Regions from separate parts of the Enterobacter sp. QK-SA4 genome, predicted to be linked through region 1. Evidence: predicted binding sites of a transcription regulator. Region 1 holds the regulator's gene; the other holds the start of a gene.
The links. Region 1 encodes LexA, which represses DNA repair genes until DNA is damaged. Its sites were predicted from a motif close to TNCTGTATGTACATACAGNA; they were not measured.
Positions count from the first base shown of each region.

Region 2: a site for LexA is predicted at 2,464-2,483, ahead of metR (HTH-type transcriptional regulator MetR). Genes of this name have one in related genera too.

Region 1 is NZ_JBXFXH010000007.1:4,410,443-4,416,925, forward strand. It holds gene zur (zinc uptake transcriptional repressor Zur) at 4-516, shown strand; gene AC1VYI_RS22870 (CsbD family protein) at 586-795, opposite strand; gene dinF (MATE family efflux transporter DinF) at 916-2,253, opposite strand; gene lexA (transcriptional repressor LexA) at 2,317-2,925, opposite strand; gene AC1VYI_RS22885 (diacylglycerol kinase) at 3,034-3,402, opposite strand; gene plsB (glycerol-3-phosphate 1-O-acyltransferase PlsB) at 3,557-5,977, shown strand; gene gntU (gluconate transporter) at 6,095-6,483, opposite strand, start outside.
Region 2 is NZ_JBXFXH010000007.1:176,403-182,885, forward strand. It holds gene yigL (sugar/pyridoxal phosphate phosphatase YigL) at 1-609, shown strand, start outside; gene AC1VYI_RS02355 (carboxylate/amino acid/amine transporter) at 692-1,591, shown strand; gene metR (HTH-type transcriptional regulator MetR) at 1,479-2,432, opposite strand; gene metE (5-methyltetrahydropteroyltriglutamate--homocysteine S-methyltransferase) at 2,670-4,931, shown strand; gene AC1VYI_RS02370 (dienelactone hydrolase family protein) at 5,016-5,822, opposite strand; gene udp (uridine phosphorylase) at 6,078-6,483, shown strand, end outside.

The DNA.
Region 1 (6,483 bases):
TAAATGGATAAGTCCACAAAAGAGCTGTTAGCGCAGGCCGAAAAGCTATGTGCGCAACGCAATGTGCGCCTGACTCCGCAGCGCCTTGAAGTCTTACGTCTGATGAGCCTGCAGCAGGGTGCTATCAGCGCCTACGATCTCCTCGACCTGCTCCGCGAAAGCGAGCCGCAGGCGAAGCCACCGACGGTGTATCGCGCGCTGGATTTCCTGCTGGAACAAGGATTCGTGCATAAAGTTGAGTCCACAAACAGCTATGTGTTGTGCCATCTGTTCGATCAGCCTACCCACACATCGGCGATGTTTATCTGTGACCGATGCGGCGTGGTGAAAGAAGAGGCTGCGGAAGGCGTGGAAGATATTATGCATACGCTGGCAGCGAAAATGGGTTTTGCCCTGCGTCATAACGTGATTGAAGCGCACGGACTGTGCTCTGCCTGCGTGGAAGTGGAAGCCTGTCGTCATCAGGACGCGTGTCAGCACGACCACTCTATTCTTGTGAAGAAAAAACCGCGTTAACGGCAAAAGAAAAGGCGGCTCATGGCCGCCCTCAGGGTGTACTTCCTTGTACTTGCGGGTAAAGCCCGGTTACCAGCGGTAGTCGTTGCGTTTTTCCCAGTCGCCCACTTCTTTTTCCGCCTGGTCTTTCGCGTAGCCGTAACGTTCCTGAATTTTACCGACAAGCTGATCGCGTTTACCTTCAATGACGGTCATATCGTCATCAGTCAGCTTACCCCACTGTTCTTTCGCTTTACCTTTGAACTGCTTCCAGTTGCCGCCGATTTCGTCTTTATTCATCATCGTGTCCTCTTAGTTAAGCGTCGGGTCGTAACGTCCGTTACGTTCTTTTCTGCTGGACGTGATAATTATTGTAGTTAAGGATTCGGCAGTTGATTTCATATTCGGAATCTTTAACCGTCACGATATATCGTGACGTGTAGGGAACCAGGTATCGTTTTGCCAGTGGCGATGCCAGATAAAAGCCAGCGATATCCCTCTCAGCGAGAGGAAAACGGCCAGGGCCAGCCACAAACCGTGATTACCCAGCCAGGGAAGCGTCAGCAGCGTCAGGCCAAACCCTGCCGCCGCGACCGCCATGCTGTTGCGCATTTCCGCTCCGCGCGTCGCACCAATAAACATGCCGTCCAGCAGATAACACCAGACGCCGACCACCGGTAAGATGACTTGCCAGATGAGATAGTGACTCGCCAGCTCGCGCAGCGCAGGGATAGACGTAAGCAACGCGACGATTTGCTCACCAAGGCAGGCATAAACCAGGCCGAACGCCAGCGCCACCAGTCCCGACTGGCGGCAGGCTGCCCGCCAGACGTCCCGCAGCTGCCCGCTTTCGCGCGCGCCGTAAGCCTGCCCGGAATACGCTTCTACCGCATAGGCAAAACCGTCCAGCGCGTAGGCGGTAAAGGTCAGTAGCGTCATCAATACCGCGTTGACCGCAACGATTTCTGGCCCCAGTCGCGCCCCGAAAACCGTCAGCGCGCCGAAGCAGAGCTGAAGCAGCAGCGAGCGCAGCATGATGTCACGATTAAGCGCCAGCAGCCTACGGATATTGCCGCGCCATGCAGTTTTGAGCTGCGCCAGGGAGATGCCGCGCATCGCCAGCACGCGCCAGACCATCCACAGACCAATAATAAAGGTTCCGTATTCGGCAATTGCCGTCGCCAGCGCCGCGCCCCGCACGTTCATATGCAGGCCCATTACCAGCCAGACATCCAGCACAATGTTGAGAAGGTTGCCTACCACCAGCAAAATCACTGGTGCACGGGCGTACTGAACGCCCAGGAGCCACCCCAGCAGAACCAGGTTTGCCAGCGAGGCGGGCGCGCTGAGCCAGCGGATTTCAAGGAAACGTCGCGCCTGAGCAAGTACCGCCTCGCTGCCGCCGACAACATGGAGCGCAAGGTCGATAAGAGGCGCACGAAATAAAACGATTAACGCCCCTGCACCGAGCGCAAGGATCAGCGGCTGGACCAGCGCGCGCGCCAGACGCAGCGGATCTTTTGCACCATAAGCCTGGGCCGTGAGCCCGGTGGTGCTCATGCGCAAAAAGAGCAGCAGCATAAACAGGAAGCTGGTTGCCGTCGCGCCAATCGCCACGCCGCCAAGATAAACAGGCGAATCAAGGTGGCCAATAACGGCAGTATCGACCAGACCCAGCAAGGGAACGGTAATATTGGAGAAAATCATCGGCAGAGCAAGACGCCACAATGCCTTATCGGATGCCGTCAGCAGTGACATGAAAAATACCGGGAGTCGAGAATGGAGCAGGCTACAGCGGCGCCATAGCCTGTCAGGAAGAGGTTACAGCCATTCGCCGTTGCGAATGACCCCAACCGCCAGTCCTTCGATAGAGAAGTTGTGTTCGCGGAGATCGACCACAATCGGGGAGAACTCGTTGTTTTCAGGCAGTAGCTGAACGGTGTTCCCCTGTTTTTTCAGACGCTTGACGGTGACTTCATCATCTATGCGCGCGACAACCACCTGGCCGTTACGCACATCCTGCGTTTTGTGCACCGCAAGCAGATCGCCGTCAAGAATACCGATGTCTTTCATCGACATACCGCTGACGCGCAGCAGGAAATCAGCGCTTGGTTTGAACATGCCAGGATCGACCTGGTAGTGGCCTTCAATATGCTGCTGTGCCAGTAAAGGCTCACCGGCAGCAACACGGCCTATCAGCGGAATGCCCGTCTCTTCTTCCACCAGCAGGCGGATACCGCGTGACGCGCCTGAAACAATCTCAATCACGCCTTTACGCGCCAGCGCTTTCAGGTGTTCTTCAGCAGCATTCGGAGAACGGAAGCCCAGACGCTGCGCGATTTCCGCACGCGTGGGTGGCATACCCGTCTGGCCGATATGATCCCGGATGAGATCAAACACCTCTTGCTGCCTGGTCGTTAACGCTTTCATTCCGCCCCCTGGGTGTATATACAGTTATGCTGTGAGTATATACAGTCAAAGGCGATTTTGGAACCAAAAACTGCACAAAAAACCAGGGACTTAATTATTCCTCGAGGCTCATCGGAAATGTGACCAAAGCAGCGTGACCCAGGTGATAACAGCAGTGATAATCGCCAGCAGCACGGCAGCAGAGCCCATGTCTTTTGCGCGGCCAGAAAGCTCATGGAAATCTGAACCTATGCGATCAACAACGGCCTCAATAGCGCTATTAAGAATTTCCACTATCATCACCAGAAGCACGGAACCGATTAGAAGTACGCGGGTAATAGCATCAATATCAAGGAAACAGGCGACGATCACCGCGATGATAGCGGCGACGCCCTCCTGGCGAAAGGCAGCTTCGTTGATCCACGCGGCACGGAAACCTTTCCATGAATAGCCGGCGGCTTTGATGATACGCGTTAACCCAGTGGTATTATTGGCCATTAAAAGAACCTTTTATGAAAAAAAGCGTCAGTAACAGGAACTGTAGCGCGTTTCGCTACAGCCTGAAGTATGACGGGTAACAACAGAAATTTTGCGCGCTTTCTGTTATCCTTGCGCCGCAATTGCATTATTAACCAGAGGCTTTACATCGTTTATGTCCGGCTGGCCACGAATTTACTACAAATTACTTAATTTACCATTAAGCATCCTGGTAAAAAGCAAGTCTATCCCAGCAGAACCCGCGCTGGAATTGGGGCTCGATACGTCGCGTCCTATTATGTACGTTTTGCCTTATAACTCGAAGGCAGACTTACTGACGCTTCGCGCCCAGTGTCTGGCGCATGACTTACCTGACCCGCTTGAACCGCTTGAAGTTGACGGTACGCTGCTGCCGCGCTACGTGTTCATTCACGGTGGACCGCGCGTGTTTACCTATTACACGCCAAAAGAAGAGTCCATCAAGCTGTTCCACGACTATCTTGACCTGCACCGCAGCAACCCCGATCTGGATGTGCAGATGGTGCCGGTATCGGTGATGTTTGGTCGTCGTCCGGGCCGTGAAAAAGGTGAAGAGAACCCGCCGCTGCGCATGCTTAATGGCATCCAGAAGTTCTTCGCGGTCTCCTGGCTGGGACGCGACAGCTTTGTGCGTTTCTCCCCTTCCGTTTCGCTGCGTCGAATGGCGGACGAGCACGGTACCGACAAGATCATCGCGCAAAAACTGGCGCGCGTGGCGCGTATGCACTTCGCCCGACAGCGCCTGGCTGCCGTAGGGCCGCGTCTCCCGGCGCGTCAGGATCTGTTCAACAAGCTGCTGGCCTCCAAAGCGATTGCTCGCGCCGTTGAAGACGAAGCGCGCAGCAAGAAAATATCGCATGAGAAAGCCCAGCAGAACGCCATTGCGCTGATGGAAGAGATTGCAGCGAACTTCTCTTACGAGATGATTCGCCTGTCCGATCGTATTCTCGGCTTTACCTGGAACCGCCTGTATCAGGGCATCAACGTTCATAACGCCGAGCGCGTACGCCAGCTGGCGCATGATGGCCATGAGATTGTCTATGTTCCCTGCCACCGCAGCCACATGGACTACCTGCTTCTTTCCTACGTGCTCTATCACCAGGGACTGGTACCGCCGCATATTGCTGCCGGTATCAACCTGAATTTCTGGCCAGCAGGTCCGATTTTCCGCCGCCTGGGCGCGTTCTTTATCCGTCGTACCTTCAAGGGCAACAAGCTCTACTCCACCGTGTTCCGCGAATATCTGGGCGAGCTGTTCAGCCGCGGCTATTCCGTTGAGTACTTCGTGGAGGGCGGTCGTTCCCGTACCGGACGTCTGCTCGATCCGAAGACCGGCACGCTGTCGATGACCATTCAGGCGATGCTGCGCGGAGGAACCCGTCCAATCACGCTGGTGCCAATCTACATTGGCTATGAGCACGTAATGGAAGTGGGCACGTACGCGAAAGAGCTGCGCGGTGCGACCAAAGAGAAAGAGAGCCTGCCGCAGATGCTGCGCGGCTTGAGCAAGCTACGTAATCTCGGTCAGGGCTACGTGAACTTCGGCGAGCCGATGCCGCTGATGACGTACCTGAACCATCACGTTCCCGAGTGGCGTGAATCCATCGATCCAATCGAAGCGATTCGTCCAGCCTGGCTGACGCCAACGGTCAACGGCATCGCGTCCGAGCTGATGGTGCGCATTAACAACGCCGGTGCGGCTAACGCCATGAACCTGTGCTGTACGGCGCTTCTGGCTTCGCGTCAGCGCTCGCTGACCCGCGAGCAGCTCACGGAGCAGCTGGATTGCTATCTGGACATGATGCGCAACGTGCCGTATTCCGTTGATTCAACCGTGCCTTCTGCTACCGCCAGTGAGCTTATCGATCACGCTTTGCAGATGAACAAGTTTGAAGTCGAAAAGGACACGATCGGCGACATCATCATTCTGCCGCGCGAACAGGCAGTGCTGATGACCTACTACCGCAACAACATCACCCATATGCTGATGCTGCCGTCGCTCATGGCGGCTATCATCACCCAGCACCGCAGTATTTCGCGTCAGGAGCTATTGCGTCACGTTGAGACGCTCTATCCGATGCTGAAAGCGGAACTGTTCCTGCGCTGGAGTAAGGATGAGCTGGCGGGCGAACTGGACAAACTGACGGAAGAGCTGCGTCGTCAGGGGCTGATCGCCGTTTCAAACGACGAACTCCACATCAATCCGTCGCGTTCCCGTACCCTGCAACTGCTGGCGGCCGGCGCGCGCGAAACGCTGCAGCGCTACGCCATTACGTTCTGGCTGCTGAGTGCGAACCCGTCTATCAACCGCGGTACGCTGGAGAAAGAGAGCCGGACGCTGGCCCAGCGCCTGTCCGTGCTGCACGGCATTAACGCCCCTGAATTCTTCGATAAAGCAGTCTTCAGCACCCTGGTTCTGACGCTGCGCGACGAAGGCTACATCAGCGATACGGGCGATGCCGAGCCGGAAGAGACGCTGAAGGTGTATCAGATGCTGGCAGAACTGATCACCTCGGATGTGCGTTTGACGATTGAGAGCGCGACGCAGGGCGAGTGATGTAAAAAAGCCGGGTGGGGTTTCACCTGACCCGGCCTGGCGTTCTGCATAATATAAAGGCCCGGTAAGCGTTAACGCTACCGGGCCTTATTTTTGAGCCTTGTTAAATCACCGCATTCAGCTCAGCAATGTGAAAGCAATCATCCCGACAATCGCACCCGTCGTGCCGAGGATGGTTTCCATCAGCGTCCAGGTTTTCAGGGTTTGCGCTTCGGTAGCGCCGGTAAATTTCCCGAACAGCCAGAAGCCCGCGTCGTTAACGTGAGAGACTACAATCGAACCGCCCGCAATACAGATAGACAGCGCCGCCATCTGCGCACCCGAGTAGTTCAGCTGTTCAATCACCGGCATCACCAGACCCACGGCGGTTAAGCACGCCACGGTTGCGGAACCCTGAATGATACGCACCGCCGCCGCCAGCACGAAGCAGGTTACCGCAATCGGCAGGCCCATCCCGGTCAGCGCTTCGCCCAGAGCCGGACCCACGCCAGAATCCACCAGCACCT
Region 2 (6,483 bases), 4.2 Mb from region 1:
TCCAACGGTGCGCGCGTGCATGATACCGACGGCAACCTGATCTTTACCCACAATCTGGATCGCGATATTGCCGCCGATCTGTTCGGCGTGGTGCATGACAACCCGGCTATCGTTACTAACGTTTACCGCGACGACGACTGGTTTATGAACCGCCACCGCCCGGATGAAATGCGTTTCTTCAAGGAAGCGGTATTCAACTACTCCCTTTACGAACCGGGCCTGCTGGAGCCGGAAGGGATCAGCAAGGTGTTCTTCACCTGTGACAGCCACGAAGAGCTGCTCCCGCTGGAACAGGCGATCAACGCCCGCTGGGGCGATCGCGTCAACGTGAGCTTCTCAACCCTGACCTGTCTGGAAGTAATGGCGGGTGGCGTCTCCAAAGGTCACGCGCTGGAAGCGGTTGCGAAACGTCTGGGCTTCGGGCTGAAAGACTGTATCGCCTTCGGTGACGGCATGAACGACGCCGAGATGCTTTCGATGGCGGGCAAGGGCTGCATCATGCAGAACGCGCACCAGCGTCTGAAGGATCTGCACCCTGAGCTGGAAGTGATTGGTTCTAACGCTGACAACGCGGTACCGAAGTATCTGCGTAAACTGTTCCTTGAATAAACTTCATTCGGTTGTTTATTGCTCAGTTGTCAACTAAAGAGTTCGCTACAATGCCTCTCCTTCTTTCTGAGAGACAAGCATTGTGGCGCTACTCATTATCACCACTATCCTGTGGGCCTTCTCCTTTAGCCTGATTGGCGAATACCTTGCCGGTTCGGTCGACAGCTACTTCTCGGTGCTGATGCGCGTCGGGCTGGCGGCGCTGGTGTTCCTGCCGTTTCTGCGCACGCGCGGACAATCGCTGAAAACGATAGTGCTGTATATGCTGGTGGGAGCGATGCAGCTCGGCATCATGTATCTGTTCAGCTTCCGGGCCTACGTCTACCTGTCCGTCTCCGAATTCCTGCTCTTTACCGTGCTGACGCCGCTCTACATCACGCTGATATACGATCTGCTGAGTAAACGCCGTCTGCGCTGGGGATACCTGCTGAGCGCGGCGCTAGCTGTGATTGGTGCGGCGATTATTCGCTACGACAAAGTGAGCGATCACTTCTGGACCGGGCTGATGTTCGTCCAGCTCGCCAACATCAGTTTCGCTATCGGCATGGTGGGCTACAAACGCCTGATGGAAACCCGCCCGATGCCGCAGCATAACGCGTTTGCCTGGTTCTATATGGGCGCCGCGATTGTCGCGGTGGCGGCGTGGTTTATGCTCGGTAATCCGCAAAAGCTGCCGACCACCGCCGTGCAGTGGGCCGTTCTGGTCTGGCTGGGCGTAGTGGCGTCAGGGTTGGGATACTTCATGTGGAACTACGGCGCTACGCAGGTAGACGCCGGTACGCTGGGGATCATGAACAACGTGCATGTCCCGGCAGGGTTGCTGGTCAACCTCGCCATCTGGCAGCAACAGCCGCACTGGCCGAGCTTCCTTATTGGGGGAGCGGTGATCCTGGCTTCGCTGTGGGTCCATCGCCGATGGGTCGCTCCGCGCTCCGCACAAACGGAAGATGGTCGCACGCGTGGTTCCGCGCTGAGCGAATAAACGCCTCCGTAATCGGCTGACGCTGCTCGCCATCGCGCACGGCGGCGTACAGTCGGCTCCACAGTCCTTCACCCAGGGTTTTGGTCTGCACCAGACCCTGGCGTTCAAAACTCTCCACCACCCAGTGCGGCAGCGCCGCGATACCCATTCTGGCCGCCACCATCTGAATCAGCAGCAGGGTGTTATCCACGCTTTTCAGCTGCGGACTGATGCCTGCCGGCTGCAGGAAGTGGCGCCAGATATCCAGACGACTGCGCTGGACCGGGTAAATCAGCAGCGTTTCTGTCGCCAGGTCTTCCGGCGTGATGCGCGTTTTGGCGGCCAGCGGGTGGTCCGGCGCCAGCACCAGGCGCACTTCATAATCAAACATCGGCGAATAGTGCAGGCCGCTGCGCGGCAGGATGTCAGAGGTCATGACCAGATCCAGCTCGCCCTGCTGCAGCGACGGCTGCGGGTCAAAGGTCACGCCGGATTTGAAGTCCATCTCCACCTGCGGCCACTTCTGACGGAAGTTCTCAAGCGCGGGGGTTAGCCACTGAATACAGCTGTGGCACTCAATGGCGATACGCAGTTTGGTCTGCTGCGGTTCGTTACACGCCTGCAGCGCGCTGGCGATTTGCGGCAGGACCTGATTCGCCAGCTGAAGGAGAATTTCACCCTGCGGCGTAAAGCGTAGCGGCTGGCTCTTACGCACAAAAAGACGGAAGCCGAGGCGTTGTTCCAGATCGCTGAACTGGTGAGAAAGGGCAGACTGGGTCTGGTGCAGCGTGGCCGCAGCAGCCGCGAGCGAACCGCAGTTCCGCAACGCTTGTAGCGTTTTCAGGTGTTTAATCTCGATCATGAAAGTCCTTCACTTCGCCATGAACATTTTGCGCTTGAGGAATATACAGTAACTGCCAATTATGGATGTGTAAACATCTGGACGGCTAAAATCCTTCGTCTTTTAAATTTATGGTGCGTTGGCTGCGTTTACTCACCCCGGTCACTTACTCATATAAGCTCCCGGGGATGAGCAAACTTGCCGCCTTCCCTAAATTCAAAATCCAAAGGATTTACAATTAATTAGAGGAAGAAAAACATGACAATCCGCAATCACACTCTCGGTTTCCCTCGCGTCGGCCTGCGTCGCGAGCTGAAAAAAGCGCAAGAAAGCTACTGGGCGGGTAATGCCACCCGTGAAGAGCTGCTGACGGTAGGACGCGAGCTGCGCGCCCGCCACTGGGATCAGCAAAAACAGGCGGGCATTGACCTGCTGCCGGTGGGCGATTTCGCCTGGTACGACCATGTTCTGACGACCAGCCTGCTGCTTGGCAACGTGCCGGCTCGTCATCAGAACAACGATGGATCGGTAGATATCGATACTCTGTTCCGCATCGGCCGTGGCCGCGCGCCAACGGGGGAGCCAGCGGCAGCGGCGGAAATGACCAAGTGGTTCAACACCAACTATCACTATATGGTGCCGGAATTCGTCAAAGGCCAGCAGTTCAGGCTGGCCTGGACGGAGCTTCTGGACGAAGTGGATGAAGCGCTGGCGCTGGGCCACCAGGTGAAGCCGGTGCTGCTCGGGCCGGTAACGTACCTGTGGCTGGGCAAAGTAAAGGGCGAGCCGTTTGACCGACTCAGCCTGCTGAAGGATATTCTGCCGGTCTACAAACAGGTGCTGAGTGAGCTGGGCAAACGCGGCATTCAGTGGGTGCAAATCGACGAACCGGCGCTGGTGCTTGAGCTGCCGCAGGATTGGCTCGATGCCTTCAAACCGGCGTATGACGCGCTCACCGGTCAGGTAAAACTCCTGCTGACGACCTATTTTGAAGGCGTGACGCCGAACCTGAAGACCATTACCGCGCTGCCGGTTCAAGGCCTGCACGTTGATCTCGTACACGGTAAAGACGATGTCGCGGAACTGCACAAGCGCCTGCCAGCGGACTGGCTGCTCTCTGCCGGGCTGATCAATGGCCGTAACGTCTGGCGCGCCGATCTCACCGAGAAATACGCACAAATCAAAGACATCGTCGACAAACGTGAGCTGTGGGTGGCCTCATCTTGTTCCCTGCTGCACAGTCCGATCGATCTGAGCGTGGAAACCCGTCTCGACCCTGAAGTAAAAAGCTGGTTTGCCTTCGCGCTGCAAAAATGTGAAGAGCTGACCCTGCTGCGCGACGCGCTGAACAGCGGCGACACGGCGGCAATTACCGAATGGAGCGCCCCGATCCAGGCGCGCCGTCACTCGGCGCGCGTGCACAACCCGGCGGTGGAAAAACGCCTGGCGGCCATCACCGCCCGGGACAGCCAGCGTCAGAGTCCGTACGAGGTGCGCGCTGAAGCGCAGCGTGCCCGCTTCAGTCTGCCCGCGTGGCCAACAACGACGATCGGCTCTTTCCCGCAAACGACGGAGATCCGCGGCCTGCGCCTGGACTTTAAAAAGGGCAATCTGGATGCGAATCACTACCGCACCGGCATCGCGGAACACATCAAGCAGGCGATTATCGAGCAGGAGCGCCTGGGGCTGGACGTGCTGGTGCACGGCGAGGCCGAGCGTAACGACATGGTAGAATACTTCGGCGAGCACCTGGACGGCTTCGTCTTTACCCAGAACGGCTGGGTGCAGAGCTACGGCTCCCGCTGCGTCAAGCCGCCGGTGGTTATCGGTGACGTCAGCCGCCCGGAAGCGATCACCGTGGAGTGGGCGAAGTATGCCCAGTCCCTGACCGACAAGCCGGTAAAAGGGATGCTGACCGGTCCGGTGACCATTCTCTGCTGGTCGTTCCCGCGTGAAGACGTGACCCGTGAAACCATCGCCAAACAGATTGCCCTGGCGCTGCGTGATGAAGTGGCGGATCTGGAAGCGGCAGGCATTGGCATTATCCAGATTGACGAGCCGGCGCTGCGCGAAGGCCTGCCGCTGCGCCGCAGCGACTGGGATGCCTACCTGCAGTGGGGCGTGGAGGCGTTCCGCATCAACGCTGCGGTGGCGAAGGATGACACCCAGATCCACACCCACATGTGTTACTGCGAATTTAACGACATCATGGATTCGATTGCCGCGCTGGACGCCGACGTGATCACCATCGAGACCTCGCGTTCAGACATGGAGCTGCTGGAGTCGTTTGAAGAGTTCGACTACCCGAATGAAATCGGGCCGGGCGTGTACGACATTCACTCCCCGAACGTGCCGAGCGTGGAGTGGATTGAAGCCCTGCTGAAAAAAGCGGCCCAGCGCATTCCGTCAGAACGCCTGTGGGTGAACCCGGACTGCGGACTGAAAACCCGCGGCTGGCCGGAGACGCGCGCGGCGCTGGCGAACATGGTGAAGGCGGCGCAGAACCTGCGTCAGGCGTAGCGGTGCTGGATTGCCGGGTGGCGACAACGCTTACCCGGCCTACCTATTGGCCCGGTAAGGCATAGCCGCCACCGGGCTTTTTTATTACGCTTTCTTACCGCCGTACTGGCTAAACCACGCCAGCATTCTCTGCCAGCCATCTTTGGCTGATTCTGCGTGATAGCTCGGACGATAATCGGCATTAAACGCGTGCCCGGCATCCGGATACACCACGATCTCCGCCTTCGCATTGGCCGCGCGGAGCGCATGGCGCATGGTCTCTACCGAATCCAGCGAAATGCCGGTGTCCTGACCGCCGTAAAGCCCTAACACGGGGGCATTTAACTCGGTGGCGATATCGACGGGATGTTTCGGTGAATTCAGCGTTTTTTCACCCACCAGTTTGCCGTACCAGGCGACAGCGGCTTTGAGCTGCGGGTTATGCGCGGCATACAGCCAGCTAATGCGTCCACCCCAGCAGAAACCGGTGACCAGAAGACGATGCGGATCGCCGCCGTTGCGCGCCGCCCAGCTGGCGACGTGGTCGAGATCGGCCAGCACCTGCGCGTCCGGGACTTTGCTGACCAGGTTGCTGAGCAATGTTGGAATATCGCTGTAGTCGTTCGGATCGCCCTGACGGAAGTAGAGCTCTGGCGCAACGGCCAGATACCCTTCCAGCGCCAGCCGGCGGCAGAGATCGCGAATGTGTTCGTGAACACCGAAAATTTCCTGTACCACGATCACGATGGGCAGCGGGCCGTCCGCCGATTTTGGCCGTGCGTGGTAAGCAGGCATGTTCTCTCCCTGCGTGGGAATGGAGGTCTCACCCGCGGTAATTGCCGCTTCTGGCGTCGACACGATGGTTGAAGCATGTGGGGCCGCAGCAGGTGCAAAACCGGTTTTTTCAGTCATGGCATTCTCCGTACCAATGAGTTAGCGCAAAGGTAAATATAGACACCAGGTTAACAACTCACAGTGCCTTAAACGGTCTATCTTTTGTGCAGCACCTGGCGATATAACTTGTTAATGTGATGTAAATCACTTTTTTATGGAAATTCAATGTAATCATTTTCATCCATGGTGAGGTATGTCACGAAAATATGCTTACTGCTTCTGTAAAGTACCGTTTTACTTCTTCTGACTAACCGACCCACAGAGGAGTCACCTATGTCTAAGTCTGATGTTTTTCATCTCGGCCTCACCAAAAACGATTTACAAGGGGCTACGCTCGCTATCGTCCCTGGCGATCCTGAGCGTGTGGAAAAGATCGCCGCGCTGATGGATAAGCCGGTCAAGCTGGCTGCCCATCGTGAGTTCACCACCTGGCGCGCAGAGCTGGATGGCAAAGCGGTGATCGTGTGCTCTACCGGTATCGGTGGTCCGTCTACGTCTATTGCTGTTGAAGAGCTGGCACAGCTGGGCATCCGTACTTTCCTGCGTATCGGCACCACCGGCGCTATCCAGCCGCACATCAACGTGGGTGACGTGCTGGTCACGACCGCGTCCGTTCGTCTGGACGGCGCAAGCCTGCACTTTGCACCGATGGAATTCCCGGCAGTGGCTGATTTCGAAT